3 regions of the Nocardia sp. NPDC004123 genome follow, and region 3 is predicted to be linked to each of the others. Evidence: riboswitches for the same ligand, from Rfam matches in the RefSeq annotation. Region 3 holds a riboswitch; each other region holds the start of a gene.

Region 1 (3,265 bases), on a different contig from region 3:
GGCGTGAATGCGCCCCTTCTGCTCCGGTGACAGGTCATAGGTAACGCCGTTCACACTGCGCGTGTCGCTGGTGCCGCCATCACCCTTGCCACAGCCGCCCGCCAGCAGACTCAGCAGCGTGACGGCGATCAGGACTCTGGTCCGTCTGCGACGGCTCGCCAGGGACATGGGCTCTTCCTTACCTAGTGGGAACACGTCAGAGGACGTGCGCGAGAAAGGCTTTGGTGCGCGGGTGCGACGGGTTGTCCAGCACCTGCGCGGGCGGACCCTGCTCGACGATGCGGCCGGCATCCATCAGCACCACGGTGTCGGCGACCTCGCGAGCGAAACCGACCTCGTGGGTGACGATCACCAGGGTCGAACCACCGCGCGCCAGATCCTCGAGGACATCGAGGACTTCACCGACCAGCTCGGGATCCAGCGCGGAGGTGGGCTCGTCGAACAGCACCACCTCCGGCCGCAGGGCGAGCGCCCTCGCGATGGCCACGCGCTGCTGCTGCCCACCCGATAACCGGCTCGGATACTCGTCCGCCTTGTCCGCCAGGCCGACCCGCGCCAGCAACTCCAGCGCCTCGGCGTTCACCTCGGCCTTCGAGCGGCCCTGCGCGGCCACGGGCGCGAGCGCCACATTCTCCCGAACCGTCAGGTGCGGAAAGAGATTGAAGTTCTGGAACACGAATCCGATGCGCGCCCGCTGCCGCAGGATCTCGCGTTCGTGCAGCTCGTGCAGCTTGCCAGCCTTGCGCCGGTAGCCGACCAGCTCGCCGCCGACCCGCACGGTGCCACCGTCCACCTGCTCGAGGTGGTTGATCGTGCGCAGCAGCGTCGACTTGCCCGAACCCGACGGGCCCAGGATCACCGTCACCTCGCCGGGGCGCACCGCCAAGTCGATGCCTCGGAGCACTTCAGTGCGGCCGAAGGACTTTCGGATGCCGCGCAATTCGATCGCGAACTCGGTCATCGCCGATCACCGGCCTTCGAACGACGGCCCTTCGAGAAGTGCCGTTCGATATAGAACTGAATGACGCTCAGCACGGTGGTCAGCAGGATGTACCAGACCGTGGCCACCATGAGCAGCGGCACCACCCGACCATTGCGGCCGTAGATGACCTGCACCTGATAGAACAGCTCGGCAATCGCCATGGTCGACACGATCGAGGTGCCCTTGAAAAGGCTGATCACCTCGTTGGCGGCATTCGGCAGAATTCCGCGCATCGCCTGGGGCGCCACGATCGTGAAGAACTGCCGCCGCCAGGGCAGGCCCAGCGACCGGGCCGCCTCCCACTGGCCCTCGTCGACCGAGACGATCCCGGCCCGGATGATCTCCGCCGAATACGCGGCCTGATGCAGCGCCAAACCGATGACAGCCGCGCTGAATCCGCTGATCACGCCATTGGTCTGGAATCGCGCGAACTCCGGCCCGAACGGAACGCCCAGCGACAGCGTCTTGTACAGGTAGGCCAGATTGAACCAGAACAGCAACTGCACGATCAGCGGGATCGACCGGAAGACCCAGACATAGGTCCACGAGATCGCCTGCAGCACCGGGTTCTTCGACAGCCGGCCCACGGCCAGCCAGACACCGAGAAAGAAGCCCAGCAGGGTGCCCCAGAAGGTCAGCTCCAGCGTCACCTTCAGCGCCGACAACACCGACTTCGCGGTGACATACTGCGCGAAGGTTCCCCAGTCCCAGCCCGGATTGGTGATCAGCCCGTGCGCGAACTGCGCGACCAGCACCAGCGCGATCGCCGCGGTGACCCAGCGCCACGGGTGGCGGGCGCGGACGATCGGCAGATCCCCGTCGCGGTGTTCGGCTCCGGGCTCCGTCTGCGTGGGCGCCGCCAGCGTACTCATGGATTCGTCCTCCATCGGTCCCGGCGGAAGCACCCGCACCACGTGCGCGGGGGTTGCTGCGATGTCTGCGAGCCGGGTCTCTCGATCGCTCTGGATGGTGTAGACGACACTACGAATTCCGACGGCGTATGTCGCCGGTCCCGATCAACGTGAATTCAATTGCATGACAGTCGTTTTCCGGAATTCCGGTGGAAACGGGGAAATCAGCCCGCGGCCTCGTCGCGCTCGGGGGCCCGGTCGTAGAGGGCGCGGAAACCGCTGCGGTGGAAGACCAGCGGCTCGGAATCGGGGTGCGTGCCGAGCCGGTGCACCCGCAGCAGCACCACCGCGTGATCACCGGCCGGAACCTGTTCGTGCACCGAGGTTTCCAGCCATGCCGTGGCCCCGGCGACGAACGCCGCGTTCCCGTTCCCGGGGTGCAGGTCGACATTGCGGAAGCGGTCTCCCCGCCGCGAGCTCAGCCCGCGCGCCGCCGGCTCCTGCTCGCTGCTGAGCAGGCTCAGGCCCAAACGGCTCGCCTGCTCCAGCCGCGGCCAGGTCTCCGACGAATACTGAATGCAGATCGACACCAGCGGCGGGTCCAGAGAGACCGGCACGAAGGTGCTCGCCACCAGGCCGTACGGTGTCCCGCCGAGGCGCGCGCACACGGCCACCACCCCGCTGGGAAAGTGCGAAAAGGTCCGCCGCAGATCGGTCCCGTCGACCGGAGTGAGCGCGGCAGCCGCGCCGTGAATCGAGGTCAGCTCGCCCATTGCCCCACTTCAGCACCGCCGTACGCGCCAGGACAGGATTGCATTCACCTCGATTGCAAGTCGGCGGCCGCGATCCCGGTGCGGGACAATGCGAAACCCCCGCCCGGCAGGCGCCGGACGGGGGTCGGGGATCCTCGCGATGATTACTTCGGCGCCTCGATGTGCGGCTGGTTGATGGTGACGAAGTAGTTGTAGGCGGCGGCGATGGCGATCGGCGCGGTCACGAACAGCTGACCGGCGATGGTGCCCAGGAAGCCGACGGTGGCGGCGCCCAGGATGCAGCCGCCGAGCGGGCCGAGGCCGAACAGGGTGGCCAGGGCGCCGGTGGCGACCAGGCCCACGCCGATGCCGGCGATGCAGCCGATGGCCGCGCCACCCAGCGCGCCGACCGTGGTGCCGATGGTGGCGCCGGTGGAGATGGTGTCCTTCAGGCGGTTCCAGGCGGCCTGTTCACGGTCGTAGTCCGACTTCCACGGAGCCTGGTCTTCGTAGGGCAGGTTGATCGGCTTGTAGACCGCGTGATCCGTGTCGTACTGCGGGGTCAGGGTCGCGGTGTGGTCGGCGATCTCCGCGGCGATCGGGAACTCGAAGTCGTCGACCCGGAAGTTCAGCGGCAGGCCGGCCAGCACCGTGCCATTGGCGGCCTTGATCTTGAAGGT
Region 2 (3,265 bases), on a different contig from region 3:
CCGAACTGCCGAAGGGGCGGGTCTCGGGGACCGGGTTCCAATGTCCTTCGGTGCGGGCGTAATTCCACGCCGGGCCGTGCGCCACCAGGGTCGCGATGGCCTCGACGAGGCGGTCGACGTCGGCGGCGGTGGTGCCCAGGCCGATGCTGGCGCGCAGGGCGGCATCGACACCGAGGCGGGACAGCAGCGGGTGAGCGCAGAAGCGGCCGTCGCGCACCCCGATGCCGTGCTCGGCGGAGAGGTAGGCGGCCACCTGGCCGGGCTCGAAGCCGTCGACGGTGAAGGCGACAATGCCGACCGCGTCGGTGCTGTCGCGCCAGATCCGCAGGAAGTTCACGCCCGGAACGGTTTTCAGGCCGTAGCGCAGGCGGTGGGTGAGGTACTGCTCATGCTCGAGCACGGTGGTCTCGTCCAGCTCGGCGAGGGCGTCGCAGGCCGCGGCCAGGGCGGCGACGCCCAGCACGTTCGGGGACCCGGCCTCGTGGCGCTGCGGGGCGGGAGCCCATTCGACGCTCTCGGTGCTCACCGAGCGCACCGCGCCGCCGCCGGCCAGGTAGGGCTCGGCCGCGTCCAGCCAGTCCCGGCGGCCGGCCAGCACGCCCGCGCCGAACGGGGCATAGGTCTTGTGACCGGAGAAGGCCAGGTAGTCGATGCCGGTGGTGCGCAGGTCGATTCGGCGGTGCGGGGCCAGCTGGGCGGCGTCCACCAGGATGCGGGTGCCGCACTGGTGGGCGATCCAGGCCAGCCGCTCCAGCGGCAGCAGTTCGCCGGTCACATTGGAGGCGCCCGTAACCGCCAGCAGCGCAGCGGGTTTCGAGCACAGCTCGGCGACCAGGCGCTGGATGGTCTCCTCGATGGTCTCCGCGACCGGAACCACCCGGCGGCCGCGCCGGGTCCAGGGCAGCAGGTTGGCGTGGTGCTCGACGTCCAGCACCACGGTGTCACCGGGCACGCAGGCGGCGAGCAGGTTCAGTGAGTCGGTGGTGTTGCGGGTGAACACCACCACCTGGTCCTCGGCCGCGTTCAGGAAGCGGGCGACCGAACCGCGGGCCGACTCGTAGCAGTCGGTGGAGACCCGGGAGGCGTAACCCGCGCCGCGGTGCACGCTGGCGTAGTAGGGCAGCAGATCCGCGACCCGGTCGGTGACCTGCCGCAATGCGGGTGCGCTGGCGGCGTAGTCGAAGTTGGCGTAGCCGGCCGTCCCGCCCTGGACCAGCGGGACCCGCAGGTCACAGCCGGAGACATCGGCGAGGGCGGCACAGGTCTGGTCGGCGAAAGCAGTCATCACGAAATCCCGTCGGATTCATGGACGCGCGATCGGGAAAAGAGAAATCGATCGAGAGTCCGCGCTTGCCGCGCCCGGTCGGGCGTCGGCCCGGTCGTCACCCGGAGCACCCCACCGCGGAGGAGGGTTGCCGACCAGCAAGCCGGGGCTTCGCGCTGGTACTCATGACCTGATTGCAGAGACTGGCAGACGGCTCGCGGGCTTGTCAACCCCGCCCGGTCGTGGCGGCCGCCGTCACGATTTGCGAGCCGCCACGCAGCGTTCCAGGTCGGGCACCCGGACGTCGCGCCCGATCGGGTCGAGATAGCTCGCGGTGTACTCCGGTCCGCCCGCTTGCTCGACCTCGCACCAACCGTGGTCGGCCAGCAGTGCCGGGACCTGGTCCGGATGCAAACCGAAGGTCCAGAGTCGTTGCCGCGCCACGAATCTGCGGTAGGTGGCGGCGCAGCCCTGGAGGTTGGTGCCGTCCAGAAAGTCCTGCCGGATGTAGCTGAAGATGAGCTCGCTGCCGGTGGGGGCCTCGGCGAGAGCTGAAAAGGTGGCGCGCACAGCGGGTTCGGTCAGGTACTGCGTGACGCCCTCCCCGAGGGAGAGGGTCCTCGCGTCGGTGCGGTAGCCGTGCTCGGTCAGCGCGGTGCCGAGGTCATCGGTTTCGAAGTCGATCGAGACCTGAGTCATGTTGTCGGGCAATGCTATTCGCTTCCGCCTCCCAGGCGCCGACTCCCTCTCGGCTCATGCCCGCGCGCAGTAGGCGTCGCCCGGCGGGTCGGCGCGCGATCGACCGCCACGCGGCGGGCAGCATGCGGATGGCCAATTGGTCTGCCAGCAGCCGATTACTTCACGCGGGCCACGGTCGCGCTGCGGGAGGCTGCGCACGACATGCTGGAGCGTCGCGGGTCGGTGTGACGAACGGCGCGACCGTTGTGACTCGCAGCCGCCTTCCCGGCCGGCCTCCGGCCGTCCCTACTTGGTGCTCCAGGCGCGTCCGCAGGCCCATCGGCGCAGGTAGCATGGGCTGCGCCCGCGCGTGTGATGTGCAGTTCGCACGATGTCGCGCCGCGGGGTGTCTGCTACAAGTTCGGTTCTTCCGGATCTTCCCGACCACGTGGCCGCACGGCCTGGATACAGGGAGGTATTCACATGAAGGCGATCGTGGTGACGGACCGGGCCGCTGGAACGGCCGGGATGACGTTGGTGGAGCGGCCCGATCCGGATGCGGCGAGGTTCGCGAGCCTCTCGGGCGCGAGCTACGGCGATGTCATCGTCGAGGTTCATGCGTCGGGATTCACCGGGGATGAGTTGGAGTGGCCCTCGACCTGGGTCGATCGGCTCGGCCGGGACCGGACGCCGTCGATCCCCGGGCACGAGCTGGCCGGGGTGGTCAGCGCTCTCGGCTACGGCACAACCGGCCTGTCGGTGGGGCAGCGGGTGTTCGGGCTGACGGACTGGACTCGTGACGGCACGCTGGCGGAGTACGTGGTCGTCGAGGCACGTAATCTCGCGCCGCTGCCGGGCGACATCGACTTCACGGTGGGCGCGGGCGTCACGATGGCGGGCTTGACCGCCTGGCAGGGGCTGTTCGAGCACGGCCGCCTTCAGGCGGGGCAGAGCGTCCTCGTGCACGGTGCGGCCGGCGTAGTCGGGTCGATGGCAGCCCAGCTCGCACGTGAGGCCGGCGCCTACGTCATCGGCACCGGGCGCGCGGCCGGCCGGCAGACCGCGCTCGACTTCGGGGCGCACGAGTTCGTCGACCTTCAGAACGACTCTCTGGACGACATCGGCGGAGTCGATCTGGTCTTCGATGTCCTCGGCGGAGACATCCAGAAGCGGTCGGCGGATCTCGTTCGAGCCGGAGGAACGCTGGTGACCGTCACCGGGCCGCCCGAGGCGCGACCCGCCCACGGACTGGCGATCGACTTCGTCGTCGTATCCGACCGCACCCAACTCGGTGAGATCGCCCAGCGGGTGCGCGACGGACGA
Region 3 (3,265 bases):
GAACGCCTCCACCAGCCCGAGCACGAAGCCGCCGATGACCGCGCCCGGAATCGACCCCAGCCCGCCGATGGTGGCGGCCACGAAGCCGGTCATGCCGACGATGCCACCGCTGGTCGGCGAGATGTTCGAGTTGTAGAGGCCGACGAAGATGCCCGCCAGCCCGCCCAGTCCGGAGGCGATGGCGAAGGCCAGCGACTGCACCCGGCCCACACCGATGCCCATCTGCGCGGCGGCGTCCGGGTCCTGCGCGGTGGCGCGAATGGCCAGGCCGTGGCGGCTGTAGCGCAGGAACGCCCACAGTCCCGCCATCACCGTGAGAGTGAGGGCGAACATGACCACGTCGGAGGTGCCGAACCGCACGCCGCCGGCCCGGAAGTTGTTGGTGGGCAAAACATCTGGGAAGGGCCGGGTGTCGGGTCCGAATACCAGGGCGACCACGTTCTCGATGATCAGCCCGACCGCCACCGTCGCCAGCAGGGCGGCAATGGCCGGGGCCCGCCGCAGCGGCCGCACCGCCAGGATGTCGATGGCGACGCCGACCAGCGCCGTCGCCGCCACCACCACGATCAGCGCGGCCCACCAGGGCACGCCGTGCTGGGCGATCAGCCACCAGCCCAGCACCGAACCGAACGCGAAGATCGAGCCGTGCGCGAAGTTGATGACATTGCTGACCCCGAAGATGAGGGTGATGCCCACGGCGATGAGCGCGTACGCATTGCCGTGCACCAGACCCGCGATGAGCGTGTCGAACATCTATTTGGCGCTTCCGACCGGCACGAATTTGCCGCTGCGCAGTTCCAGCTCGATCGGCTTCACGCCGGTGGGCCGTCGCGTCTGCTGATCGAAGGCGAAGGTGCCCAGCCCGATTCCGTCGAAGTCCTTGATCTCGCGCAGGCCCTTCAGCACGCCCTCGCGAGTGGCGCCGCCGGTCTTGGCGGCCTTCACCAGCACGTTCAGCGCGTCGTAGGCGTAGACGTTGAAATCGCCGGGGTCCGTATTGAACTTGGCCCGGAACTTGGTGACGAAGCTCTGGATCTTGGGGCTCGGATCCGACGGTGTGAAGACGCCGTTCACGATGTCGCCCTCGGCCGCCGCACCCGCCAGATCGATGAACTGCGGGGTGTTCTGGCCGGCGAAGAGCTGCCCGGTGAACCCGACATCACGCAGCTGCTTGACCACCAGCGCGCCGTCCGGGCCGTAGCCGAGGTGCACGAAGGCGTCCGGGTTGGCGTCGCGGCCCTTGATCAGCACCGGCCGGAAGTCCTGCGAATCCGGCAGGATGGCCGAGGAGTAGGCGATCTCGATGCCCTTCTCCTTGGCGAACTGCTCGAAGAATTTGAAAGCCTGCTTGCCCCAGTCGGTTTCGAGGTAGACGACGGAGACCTTCTTCGCCTTGGACCGCACCCACTCGGCATTGCGCTCCATGTACACGTCCAGCGTGATGGAGGGGCTCCAGGAGTAGTCGCCGCCCTTGGTGAAATCCACCGAGGAGTTGGTGAACCCGTACTGCACCAGCTTGCCGCGGTTGTACACCGGCGAGGCCGCGATGGAGGCGGGCGAGGAGAAGTCGCCGAGCTCGGCGATGATGGACTTGTCGCCCACGAACTTGGTGGCGATCGGCACCGTCTGCTTCGGATCCGACTGCGAATCCTCCCATTTCAGCGCGACCTTCTTGCCGTCGATCCCGCCCGCCGCATTGATCTCGTCCAGGGCCAGGTCGAAGCCCTGCTGCCAGAGCCGCCCGTACTCGGCCGACCCGCCCGTCTTCGGGCCCGACACCCCGAAGTACACGGTGTCCGCCTTGCTGTCCGACGACTCGTTCCCGCACGCCGACAGCAGCCCCGCCACCGCGGTCGCCGCCGCCACACCCACCAACACCCGGAATCCACGCGACCCGGACCAGTTCCTGCTCATTGCTACCTCTGCACTCGTGCACCGACACCGCGCCGGGGCATGGGGACTCGACCGCGACCGCCGAAGGCGTACGGTGCGGGAAAGAGAATCGCCCGCATGGAATTCGGGCGCCGGGCCTCAGCCGTTGGCCGGGCGGCATCCAGACATGGACCTGTGCTCCTTCGACTAGCGCTTGCGGGGTCCGCGTGGACGCCGCCTGGTCGTCACCCGGGGCACCCCACCGCCGCGCGAGGGTTGCCGATCAGCGAGCCGGGGCTCGAACATGCTGATACTCGTGACCGTGGGCAGAACGGTAGCCGCGGCCACCCCGCGCCGACACCATTCGAATCACCCTGATGCCAACGACCCGTCCGCACCGACGAGAGGAAAGCCCTTGCCACCCCTACAAATTGCCGTCTGCGGCCCCAGCACCTGCACCGACTCCGAGTCCACGGCCGCCCGCGAGGTGGGCCGGCTGCTCGCCGCGGCGGGTGCGACCGTGCTGTGCGGTGGCGGTTCGGGCGTGATGGCCGCGGTCACCGAGGGCGCTTCCGGCGCAGGCGGACTCGTCCTCGGCATCCGTCCCGACACGGATCGTGACGCGGTCTGCCCGGGCCTGTCCGCGGCGATCTATACGAATATGGGTGAGGCCCGCAATACGATCCTGGTGGCCTCGGCCGACGCGGTCATCGTCATCGGCGGCTCGTGGGGCACCCTGTCCGAGCTGGCATTGGCGAACCACCGCGGTGTCCCGGTCGTATCACTGCGCGGCTGGCAGGTACGCGATGCCGACGGCCACGCGGTCGACACCTCGATCCCCGCCCTCGACCCCTCGCACGCCGTGGCCCTCGCGCTCGCCCCGCCGATCTATCCGTGAGCACCCGCACCGCGCGCGGCCGGTGCGCCGAGAGCGGTTGCGAGTCGGCCGGTTACGCGGCGAGGTGGGCGGCCAGCCAGCGCGGGAACTCGGTCAGATCGCCGAGCACCACATCCGCGCCCGCGGCCGACAGCTCCTCGGCCGCATAGGGCCCGGTGGTCACCGCCACCGACACCGCGTCGGCCACCTTGGCCGCCCGCACATCGCCGAGATGATCCCCCACATAGATCGAGGCCCCGCGCTCGCGCAGCACCTCGCCCTTCTCCTCCGCCCAGGCCCCGCCGACCAATTCGTCGACCGCCAGCCCGAGATGATCGAGATGCAACTGCGCGTGCGGCCCGTTCTTCGCCGTGATCACCAGCACCCGCCCACCGGCCCGATGCACCGCCGCCAGCGCGTCGACCACCCCCGGCAGATGCTCCGCCGCGTGCACCGCCAGATCCGGATACAACTCCCGGTACATCGCGACGATCCCCGGCACCTCGTGCTCCGGGA

The links. A riboswitch is a leader RNA that binds a small molecule or an ion and turns the genes downstream of it on or off. The one in region 3 is predicted to bind S-adenosylmethionine.
Region 1: another riboswitch for S-adenosylmethionine. It lies ahead of ACWEQQ_RS01095 (amino acid ABC transporter permease); the one in region 3 lies ahead of ACWEQQ_RS32780 (ABC transporter substrate-binding protein).
Region 2: another riboswitch for S-adenosylmethionine. It lies ahead of ACWEQQ_RS00345 (aminotransferase class V-fold PLP-dependent enzyme); the one in region 3 lies ahead of ACWEQQ_RS32780 (ABC transporter substrate-binding protein).

Annotation. Positions count from the first base shown of each region.
Region 1 covers NZ_JBSGGG010000001.1:242,535-245,799, forward strand. The annotation lists gene ACWEQQ_RS01085 (ABC transporter substrate-binding protein) at 1-168, opposite strand, end outside; gene ACWEQQ_RS01090 (amino acid ABC transporter ATP-binding protein) at 197-961, opposite strand; gene ACWEQQ_RS01095 (amino acid ABC transporter permease) at 958-1,854, opposite strand; SAM riboswitch class I at 1,863-1,955, opposite strand; gene ACWEQQ_RS01100 (flavin reductase family protein) at 2,058-2,606, opposite strand; gene ACWEQQ_RS01105 (hypothetical protein) at 2,750-3,265, opposite strand, start outside.
Region 2 covers NZ_JBSGGG010000001.1:64,749-68,013, reverse strand. The annotation lists gene ACWEQQ_RS00345 (aminotransferase class V-fold PLP-dependent enzyme) at 1-1,285, opposite strand, end outside; SAM riboswitch class IV at 1,342-1,455, opposite strand; gene ACWEQQ_RS00340 (class I SAM-dependent methyltransferase) at 1,520-1,975, opposite strand; gene ACWEQQ_RS00335 (NADP-dependent oxidoreductase) at 2,426-3,265, shown strand, end outside.
Region 3 covers NZ_JBSGGG010000026.1:6,224-9,488, reverse strand. The annotation lists gene ACWEQQ_RS32785 (ABC transporter permease) at 1-753, opposite strand, end outside; gene ACWEQQ_RS32780 (ABC transporter substrate-binding protein) at 754-1,914, opposite strand; SAM riboswitch class IV at 2,078-2,194, opposite strand; gene ACWEQQ_RS32775 (SLOG cluster 4 domain-containing protein) at 2,288-2,770, shown strand; gene ACWEQQ_RS32770 (HAD family hydrolase) at 2,823-3,265, opposite strand, start outside.